Regions from separate parts of the Sporofaciens sp. SGI.106 genome, predicted to be linked through region 1. Evidence: riboswitches for the same ligand, from Rfam matches in the RefSeq annotation. Region 1 holds a riboswitch; the other holds the start of a gene.
The links. Region 1 has a riboswitch for cobalamin ahead of ACQRCC_RS07140 (corrinoid protein). Riboswitches for the same ligand answer to the same signal wherever they lie in the genome.
Positions count from the first base shown of each region.

Region 2: it holds a riboswitch for cobalamin, as region 1 does, so the genes downstream of both, ACQRCC_RS04445 (energy-coupling factor ABC transporter permease) here and ACQRCC_RS07140 (corrinoid protein) in region 1, are expected to answer to the same signal.

Region 1 covers NZ_JBNPMZ010000007.1:50,393-55,192, forward strand. Annotated here, with positions in the region: gene ACQRCC_RS07130 (GTP-binding protein) at 1-556, opposite strand, end outside; gene ACQRCC_RS07135 (uroporphyrinogen decarboxylase family protein) at 570-1,592, opposite strand; gene ACQRCC_RS07140 (corrinoid protein) at 1,613-2,260, opposite strand; cobalamin riboswitch at 2,373-2,549, opposite strand; gene ACQRCC_RS07145 (amino acid ABC transporter ATP-binding protein) at 2,692-3,435, opposite strand; gene ACQRCC_RS07150 (amino acid ABC transporter permease) at 3,425-4,117, opposite strand; gene ACQRCC_RS07155 (transporter substrate-binding domain-containing protein) at 4,141-4,800, opposite strand, start outside.
Region 2 covers NZ_JBNPMZ010000004.1:37,557-42,356, reverse strand. Annotated here, with positions in the region: gene cobK (precorrin-6A reductase) at 1-1,107, shown strand, start outside; cobalamin riboswitch at 1,158-1,395, shown strand; gene ACQRCC_RS04445 (energy-coupling factor ABC transporter permease) at 1,496-2,245, shown strand; gene ACQRCC_RS04440 (energy-coupling factor ABC transporter substrate-binding protein) at 2,259-2,579, shown strand; gene cbiQ (cobalt ECF transporter T component CbiQ) at 2,581-3,351, shown strand; gene ACQRCC_RS04430 (energy-coupling factor ABC transporter ATP-binding protein) at 3,348-4,250, shown strand; gene ACQRCC_RS04425 (sirohydrochlorin cobaltochelatase) at 4,186-4,800, shown strand, end outside.

The sequences.
Region 1 (4,800 bases):
CCGAAAGATTTCTCCAGTCTTCCTTACAAATTACCGCTTCCGGATTCTCCTGTTCCAGTGCCTGAATACATTCCAACTGTTCTTCCTCCGTCGTTTCCCCGAAGCCCCGCAGGAGAATGCAGCGTCCGCGCCGAATCTGATCCATGTAAAATGTCCCCAGTTCCTCTGCCCATCCGGTATAATCTCCAATATCAACCATCGTAATCATCTTTGTAATCTCAAGAGAAAGCCCCTCCTTCTCCCGCAGACTGATACAGGTTTTAATAATATCTGACAGACTGCTGATTCCCGATGGCTCGATAACAATATGATCCGGATGATAAGTTGCCGCAAGCTCCATGATACCGGTTCTAAAGTCCAACGCCAGACTACAGCAAATACACCCTGCATTCAATTCCTTCACAGGCAAATCTCCTGCCATCTCCCCCGTCTCTAACGGCACCTCGCCAAATTCATTCTGGATCACGGCTGTTTTTCCCGTTAGTAAAGGAAGATATTTATTTAAAAATGTAGTTTTTCCTGTTCCCTGGAACCCTGAGACAATCTGAATATCCATCGCTCACATTCTCCTATCCAAACAGCACTTTCTCCGCATCTTTTGCCGCACGCACAGCCGCCCTCATATTTTCATCCGAGGTAGAAGGCGGAACATCGCAGTCTGCACTCAGGATAAATCTTCCATCCTTCGCTCCGTCCATACACTCCTGATATGCGAACCGGTACAACTCATCTTCCGGTGCCTCCATCATGACCGCAACACTTGGAATACACCCCATCAAAGACACCTTATCCCCATATTCGTCTTTAATCTTTTTCGTAGTAGTATCCGCTATATGCCATGCATCTCCATGCTCGTCCAATACCAGATCCAGTCTGTCATCATAAAGTCCGCAGGTGTGAAGAACAACCTTAGTCCCGGTTTCTTTCAGCCTGTTCATAAAGCTGACATTACTCTCATAAATACACTTCTCATAGGTCTTTCTGGAAATACAATATCCTCCGAAATTCGGTGTCGGGAACCACAAAAAGTCAATATCCGCTGCTGCAATCATCTTACATGCTTCCAGACATGCATCCTCTACATACTCTGCCACTTTTCTGAAAAATTCCGGATTTTTAATCATAGTCTTAAAGGATGGTGTTGCACCGATCAGTGAAAATGCTTCTGAAGTCGGATGCATGGTAATGACATAGATTGGTTCATCCGGTTCCTCTTTGCGCATGATCTCAATGGTTTTTAAAAGACTCTGCATCATAAAATCCTGACTCGGATCATATGGTTTTAATTTTTCCAGTTCCTCCAATGAATGTATGGTATCTTTTCCATCCATGGAAATATTCCCATCCATATTCTCCAGATGTCCCGCAATAGCACCACAGATACTGTAGGTTCCGGCGACAAGTCCATCATATCCTAATCTTCTTCGCGTCTCTATCATACACTCTGCCATCTTTTCAGGAGTGGTCAGAACCTCCAGCATAGAATATCCATGCTGCATAACCGGTAATGAAAATGCATTCATAATCACAGGAATTCTGTCTGCACTTCTTCCTTCTAAAATTGCTTTTACCGCTTCACGTTTCCCCATCATAATTCAACACCTCCTCAGATTTATGCACCCACTAATTCTTTTGCGAAAGCCACCGCTTCAATGGCATTTCTGGTATATCCATCTGCACCGATTTTCTGCGCAAATGCCGGAGAAACCGGTGCTCCGCCTACCATAAATTTCACCTTATCCCGAAGTCCTTCTTCTTTCAGCTTCTCAATTACCGCACTCATTCCCGGCATCGTCGTCGTCATCAGAGAAGACATACACACAATATCTACATCGTTATTTCTCACATAATCTACAAATGCATCTGTCGGCACATCACGTCCCAGGTCATGTACATCAAATCCTCCCGTTTCCAACATAATCCGAACCAGATTCTTTCCGATATCATGAGTATCACCTTCTACAACACCGATCACAACCTTACCGATACTGGTATGTGCAGATTCCGGAAGATATTTCTGAAACTCTTCAATACCGGCATACATCGCATCTGAACAGACAATCAGCTCCGGTACAAAGTACTCACCCTCTTCATACATGGCACTTGCTCTTTTCATACCATCAACAAGACCTGAAAGCATACCTTCCTGAGGGTCGAATCCACAGGCAATGTACTCTTTTACCACATCCACGACTTCCTCGTCTTCCATATCAAATACGCAGTCTGACAGCTTTTTCAATAATTCCTCTTTCTTCTCCATTTCATTTTCCTCCGTCATTTTCTTTTACACTGGTCCTGTATTCTCGCAGAGCATTTTTATCGTATAAAAAAGGGTGCAGAAAATACAGTCCATACTGTATTTTCCCCACCGAAATACCTTGTCATATATAGCAGGTCTCCTGACTTAACTTCACCCTCCGATTCTGCCTTCCCCATACGAGTGGCTCATTTGAATCATTGTCCATCTCACAGTAGAGCGGGCTGTTCCTGACTTACACCGGATTCCCTTTTCAGCGGTTTACACCGACACTATATACCTTCCTGCTCTTATAATAACATAGGGATAAATCCAGACACTAATCAATAATTTTAATATATTTATAGGCGTTATCTATAATTAATCCCAGCATAAAAAAGCCCTGCCGATCAATATCTCTATCAATCGACAGGGCTGTTATTTTCATTATTATTTTATAAGATCTTGGATAAGAATTCCTGAAGTCTCGGATCCTTCGGATGCTCAAAGAACTCTTCCGGAGTCCCCTGCTCCTTGATCTGACCTTCATCCATAAAGATCACTCTTGTCGCTACTTCCTTAGCAAATCCCATCTCATGTGTTACCACGACCATGGTCATTCCGTCTCTCGCAAGCTGTTTCATCAGCTCCAGAACTTCACCAACCATCTCAGGATCAAGAGCGGACGTTGGCTCGTCAAAAAGCATCACATCCGGATCCATTGCAAGAGAGCGGACAATTGCGATTCTCTGCTTCTGTCCACCGGATAACTGGGACGGATAAGCGTTTGCTTTTTCCTCCAGTCCTACTCTCTTCAGAAGCTCCATTCCCTGTGCTTCTGCCTCCTCTTTGCTTTTTTTCAAAAGCTTAATCGGTGCAAGAGTAATGTTCTGCAAAATAGTCTTATGCGGGAACAGATTGAAATGCTGGAACACCATTCCCATCTTCTGGCGGTGTTTGTTGATATCCACTGATTTATCAGTAATATCCGTTCCTTCAAAATAAATATGTCCTCTGGACGGAGTCTCAAGCAGGTTCAGCGAACGTAAGAATGTAGATTTACCTGAACCTGACGGTCCTACGATTACTACAACCTCACCTTTCCGAATCTCTTCTGACACATTATTCAGTGCATGCAGATCTCCGAAAATCTTGTGAACCTCTTCAACCTTAATTAATGTATCTCCATTAGTGGTCACTGTTTCTCAGCCTCCTTTCCAGAATATTTACCAGCTTGGTAAATATCATTACCATTACAAGATAAATAATTGCAACGGCGATCAAAGGCATAAACGCATCGTAAGTACGGCTTCTGATAATGTCGCCGCCCTTTGTCAGATCCTGAAGCGCAATATAACCGGATACAGATGTTTCCTTAAGAAGTACGATAAACTCATTACCCAGCGCCGGAAGTACATTCTTGAATGCCTGCGGCATAATGATGTAAACCATAGTCTGCACATAATTAAAACCAAGGCTTCGTCCCGCCTCAAACTGTCCATTATCAATAGACATGATTCCGGAACGGAATATCTCTGCCACGTATGCACCGGAGTTAAAACCAAATGCCATAACCGCTACCAGAACTTTACTGATGTTTACGCTTCCGAAAATAACAAAATAAATAATCAACAACTGTACAACGACCGGTGTTCCCCGGATAACGGTCAGATAAACCTTGCAAACCCAGTTCAAGATTCTGAGCTTTCCTGTTTTATCATAAGTTGACCGGACAATTGCTACCAGAAAACCAATTACAATACCGATAATGACCGCAAAAAACGTAACTCTGAGCGTAACTCCAAGGCCATCCCATATGTATTTCCAGCGGTTATCCTGTATGAAGTTAAGATCAAACCTGTCCTGAAATGACTGTAACATACCCTCTATCCTTATCTTTCCAATTACTCAGCGTCATCTGCTGAAATGTATTTTGCAACAATCTCATCCAGTTTTCCGGACTCTTTTAATTTTGCAAGTGCATCATTAATTTTCTCTACCAGCTCTGTGTTGTCTTTTGCAACTGCAATTGCATAATCTTCTTCTGTAAATGCTTCATCCAGAATCTTAAGTCCCTCAGCATCTGCTACAAACTCTTTTGCAGGCTGACCATCGATAACAACTGCATCAATCTTACCCTGTGTCAGAGCCTGAACAGCCTCAAATCCTTTATTGTAACGCTCTACAGTTACATCCTCGATATCCTCTGCATAGATGTCACCTGTTGTTCCAAGCTGAACACCGACTGTCTTTCCTGTAAGGTCATCAGGACCTGCAATTTCGCTGTCCTCTTTTACAATGATAACCTGTGTTGCATGTGCATAAGTATCTGTAAATGCAACACTCTCTTCACGTTCCGGTGTAACCGTCATACCAGCCGCACCAATATCTGCTTTACCGCTTGTTACAGCCCCGATGATTGAATCGAATGCCATATCCTCAATCTTCAGTTCCATGCCAAGCTCTTCAGCAATTGCTGCTGCAATCTCTGCATCGATACCTACAATTTCTTCTCCCTCATAATATTCATATGGCGGGAACTCAGCATTTGTTGCCATAACCAG
Region 2 (4,800 bases), on a different contig from region 1:
TTGAGAAGGGAACAGATCCGGGCGGTTGTAAGTATTGATCTGAAAAAAGATGAGCTTGGACTTGTAGCGCTTTGCAGGGAACTTCGGGTTCCGTTTCTTACCTATACAAAAGAAGAACTTCTGGAAGTAGAGGAAGTCAGCAGCCGGTCGGAATTCGTTGCCCAGGTGACGGGAGTGGACAATGTCTGTGAACGTGCGGTAAAACGGTATATGAGTGGTAAGCAGGGAATGATTCTTCAGGAGAAGGTGTGTCTGGACGAAATGACGGTCGCAGTAGGATGTATAAAACATGAAAATGAAGAACAACGGAATCCGGAGAACGGTATGAAAACCGGAGGAGTCCTGGTTTTTGCGGGAACCACGGAAGGCAGAAGACTGGCAGAATTCCTGGGAACATGTTCCGGGCAGGCTTATGTCAGTGTGGCGACAGAGTATGGAAAAACCTGTGTGGGAGAATATCCCAATGTTCAGGTGATCTGTGGAAGGATGAACCGGGTGCAGATGGAGACATTTATGAGAGAACATCAGATTTTCATGGTGATTGATGCAACTCATCCTTATGCGGTAGAGGTGACCAGGAATATCAGAGAAGCCTGTGAATGTGTGAATGTTCCATATCTGCGCTGTCTGAGGCAGGAAAAAGATGTGGAGAATGAAGAGCTGAAAGATGTGAAAGTTCTCCATGTAGAGTCTGTGGAAGAGGCAGTACAGTATCTGGAAGGAACTGAAGGTAATATTCTGATTGCTACCGGGAGCAAGGAACTGGGATTGTATACACAAATTAAGAATTACAGGGAGAGGTGTTATGCCAGAGTACTTTCGGTTCGGGAATCTGTGGAGAAAGCGATCAGTCTCGGGTTTGAGGGAAGCCATCTGATTGCCATGCAGGGTCCATTTTCAGAGGAAATGAATCTTGCCCTCCTGAAGCAGACCAGGGCAGAATGGTTTGTGACGAAAGAATCCGGGAAGACCGGCGGATTCGGGGAAAAAGTATGGGCAGCGAAACAAAGCGGTGCCACGCTGGTGGTGATCGGAAGACCGAAGGAGGAAGGTATGACTGTGGAAGAAATCTGCAGACAGTTTCAGAAAATATATACCATTCGTTGAATACTTTTCATAAATGTGATAGAATAAATTCGGTTTCAAATCCGAAAGAAATTCAAAAGAAGTCCGGCAGGAACGCCGTATGGCGTTCCGTGACCGGCGAGGAAGTCAGGTGAGAATCCTGCGCAATACCCGTTGCTGTATTGGAGTAGTGCGCTTCCTGTATTTCTGATGTGGAAATAAATATGTTTCTATGTCAAGAAATAAGTCACTGCAGAGGAGTCTGTGGGAAGGCGGAAGCGGCATGTTTGATGCCTAAGTCAGAATATTCACTTTTGGATGGGTTTGGAAGGTTACGGGAATATAACCAGGTCGTTACTTTGGATTCCTCCGATTCTATGGACAGCCTGGAATATTCTGAGAGCTTGTCATAAGAAAAGGAGAGAAAACAATGACAAAAAAAGAAAAACAACTCATGAGAGCGGCAATTGCATTTTCCGTATTATTTGCCGCAGCACCGGTTTCCCATGCGATGCACATTATGGAAGGTTACCTTCCGGTATCTTACTGTGTGGCATGGGGAGTAGTCTGTGTACCGTTTCTGGCAGCCGGTATGATTTCCCTGAGGAAAAAACTGAATGAAAATCGAAGATCCATGACGCTGATTGCTATGGCAGGGGCTTTTGTGTTTGTGATATCTTCACTGAAGATTCCGTCTGTAACGGGAAGCTGTTCCCACATGACAGGTACGGGACTTGGAGCCATCCTGTTCGGACCCTGCGCAGTGAGCATCCTTGGAATCATCGTGCTGATTTTTCAGGCCGTGCTTCTGGCACACGGAGGTCTTACTACGCTTGGAGCCAATACGTTCTCCATGGCGATTGCAGGACCGATTCTGTCCTGGGGAATCTATAAGCTTTGCCGGAAGATGAAAGTGAATCGAAAAGTGACAGTCTTCCTGGCGGCATGTCTGGGAGACCTGTTTACCTATTGTGTGACCAGTGTTCAGCTTGCGATGGCCTATCCTTCAGAGGCGGGCGGTGTACCTGCGTCTGCACTGAAATTCCTGGGAGTATTTGCACCGACGCAGATTCCGCTTGCTCTGATCGAGGGAATTCTGACCGTGATCGTTGTGATGGCGCTGGAGTCCTATGCGAAGCCGGAGCTTCGCGCAATTGGTTTCTGGAAGGAGGCACAGTAGGATGAGTAAGAAAATGAGTAAAAATATGAAGTTGACACTGATACTTCTTGTGATAGCTGTTTTGATCGCAGTTGTCCCGCTCTTTGCAAAAAAAGGAGCAGAATTCGGAGGCTCCGATGATGCGGGAAGCCAGATGGTAGAGGAAATTGCAGGAGAATATACACCGTGGTTTACCCCGGTTCTGGAGACGGCTCTCGGCGGAGAGATACCGGGTGAAGTGGAAAGTCTGGTATTCTGTATCCAGACTGGAATCGGAGTAGGCATCATTGCGTTTTTCATGGGAAGATTTGTGGAACGCAGGAAATGGCAAAAGGATATGGAAAAGGAAGAATAAAATGATCATTGATAAGCTTTGCTATCAGTCGGGGCTTCGCTATGTGAATGCCAATTTGAAATTTATATTTGCCATGACAAGCCTTCTGTGCTGTGTGATCAGCCGATCAGTGCCTGCAGCACTGACAGTGCTGGTAACAAACGCAGTCCTGACGGTAAAAATCGGAGGCATATCATTTGCGAAGTACAGAAAGCTTATGAGAGTGCCTTTTGCTTTCCTTTTGTTAAGCACCCTTACTATTATTGTAAATATTTCCGGGGAGCCGATGGACGGTTATGCTTTTCTGATTGGAAACTTATATCTGACCGGAAGCCGTGCTTCCCTTGTGTTTGGGGCGAAATTAATTCTTACCGCCCTTGCTGCCGTGTCCAGTCTGTATTTTTTGACCCTGAATACGACTATGACGGATATTCTTGGAGTCATGGAATGGCTGCACGTGCCGGCTCTTATTACAGAACTGATGATGCTGATTTACCGGTTTATTTTTGTGCTGACGGAGGTGGCATCCAATATTACTGTTTCACAGTATTCCAGATTGGGAAACCGGGATTTTCAGACATCGCTTCGCTCTTTTGGGCAGATGGCAGCGGCAGTTTTTGTACGTGCAGTGAAGAAATCAAGATTTCTGTATGATGCTATGGAGTCACGCTGCTACGACGGGAAGGTACGGGTGCTTCGGGAGCAGTATCCTGCAAAGAGGTGGCAGATCGGTCTGGTGGCGGGTTATGAATGCCTTCTGATCGGGATCGTAATTGTGGAGAAATGTCTATGAGTGAGATTTTGCTGGAGCTTCGAAATGTAAGCTTCACTTACGAGGGAGAGACGGAGGCGTCTCTCCAAAATATAAATTTACAGATAAAAAAAGGAAAAAAGATTGCAGTGATGGGTGCCAATGGTTCCGGGAAATCCACCCTTTTTCTCTGTTGTAACGGGATTCACAGACCGGACGAAGGCGGGGTGTATTTCCATGGAGAGCCGGTGGATTATTCCAGAAAAGGCCTGCTGGAGCTGAGACGGAGTGTGGGAATTGTATTTCAGGACCCGGACAATCAGCTGTTCTCCGCCAGTGTTTATCAGGAGATTTCGTTTGGTGCCTGTAACATTGGCATGAGTGAAGAAGAGGCGAAGGGGGCGGTGGAGGATGTGATGGAACATCTGGAGATCACGCCTTTTAGGGAAAGACCGACCCATGCTTTAAGCGGAGGTCAGAAAAAGCAGGTGTCGATTGCGGACATTCTGGTGATGAAGCCGGAGGTGATCATTATGGATGAGCCGGGGGCTTCCCTGGATCCGCGCCATACCCGGATGGTGAACCGGATCATGGAGCGGATGACGGAAGAAGGAATTACGGTACTTCTGGCAACTCACGATATGGATTATGCCTATGCGTGGGCGGATGAGATCGTGCTGATGCATCAGGGGAGGATTCTAAAACAGGGTACACCTCTTCAGGTGTGCAGTGACAGGGAGGCACTCTATAAGACGAATCTGGAACCGCCTATGGTTCTTCGGATGTATGAGATGCTTTGCCACAAGGGCATACTGAAGGAAGGAAAGTATCCGCCGAAGAGTATGGACATATTATTGAAGCAGATGGAGGAAGAAGATGGGGACGAAGAAAGGGATTCTGACGGTCAGCTTCGGGACCAGTCACCTGGATACGCTGGATAAGACAATCAAAGCCATAGAACAGGATATCGCGGAAGCATTTCCGGAGTATCGGGTCTACCGGGCATTTACCAGTCAGATGATTATAAAGAAATTAAGGAAAAATGGCGTGGAGATCGCAGATGTGCGGGAGGCGCTGGAGCAGATGGCAAAGGACGGTGTGGAAAATGTAATCGTTCAGCCGACCCATGTGATCAACGGAATTGAGTATGACGGAATGATGCGAAATCTCCTGGAATATACAGGGCGGTTTCGGCAGATCCGTGTGGGAAAGCCCATGCTCAGCAGTCCCGAGGATTATAAGAAGGCGATTCATGCCGTGATGTCAGATGTAGAAATTGATGAGGATGAGATGTTGGTCTTCATGGGACACGGGACAGACCATCATGCCAATTCCGCATATCCTACGCTGGAATATACCTTCCATTTCCTGGGATATGAGCGGGTGCTGGTGGGAACGGTGGAAGGATTTCCGGATCTGAAAGCGGTGATGACCAAGCTGAATGTGACCGAGTGTAAGAAGGTGGTACTGATGCCATTTATGATCGTGGCG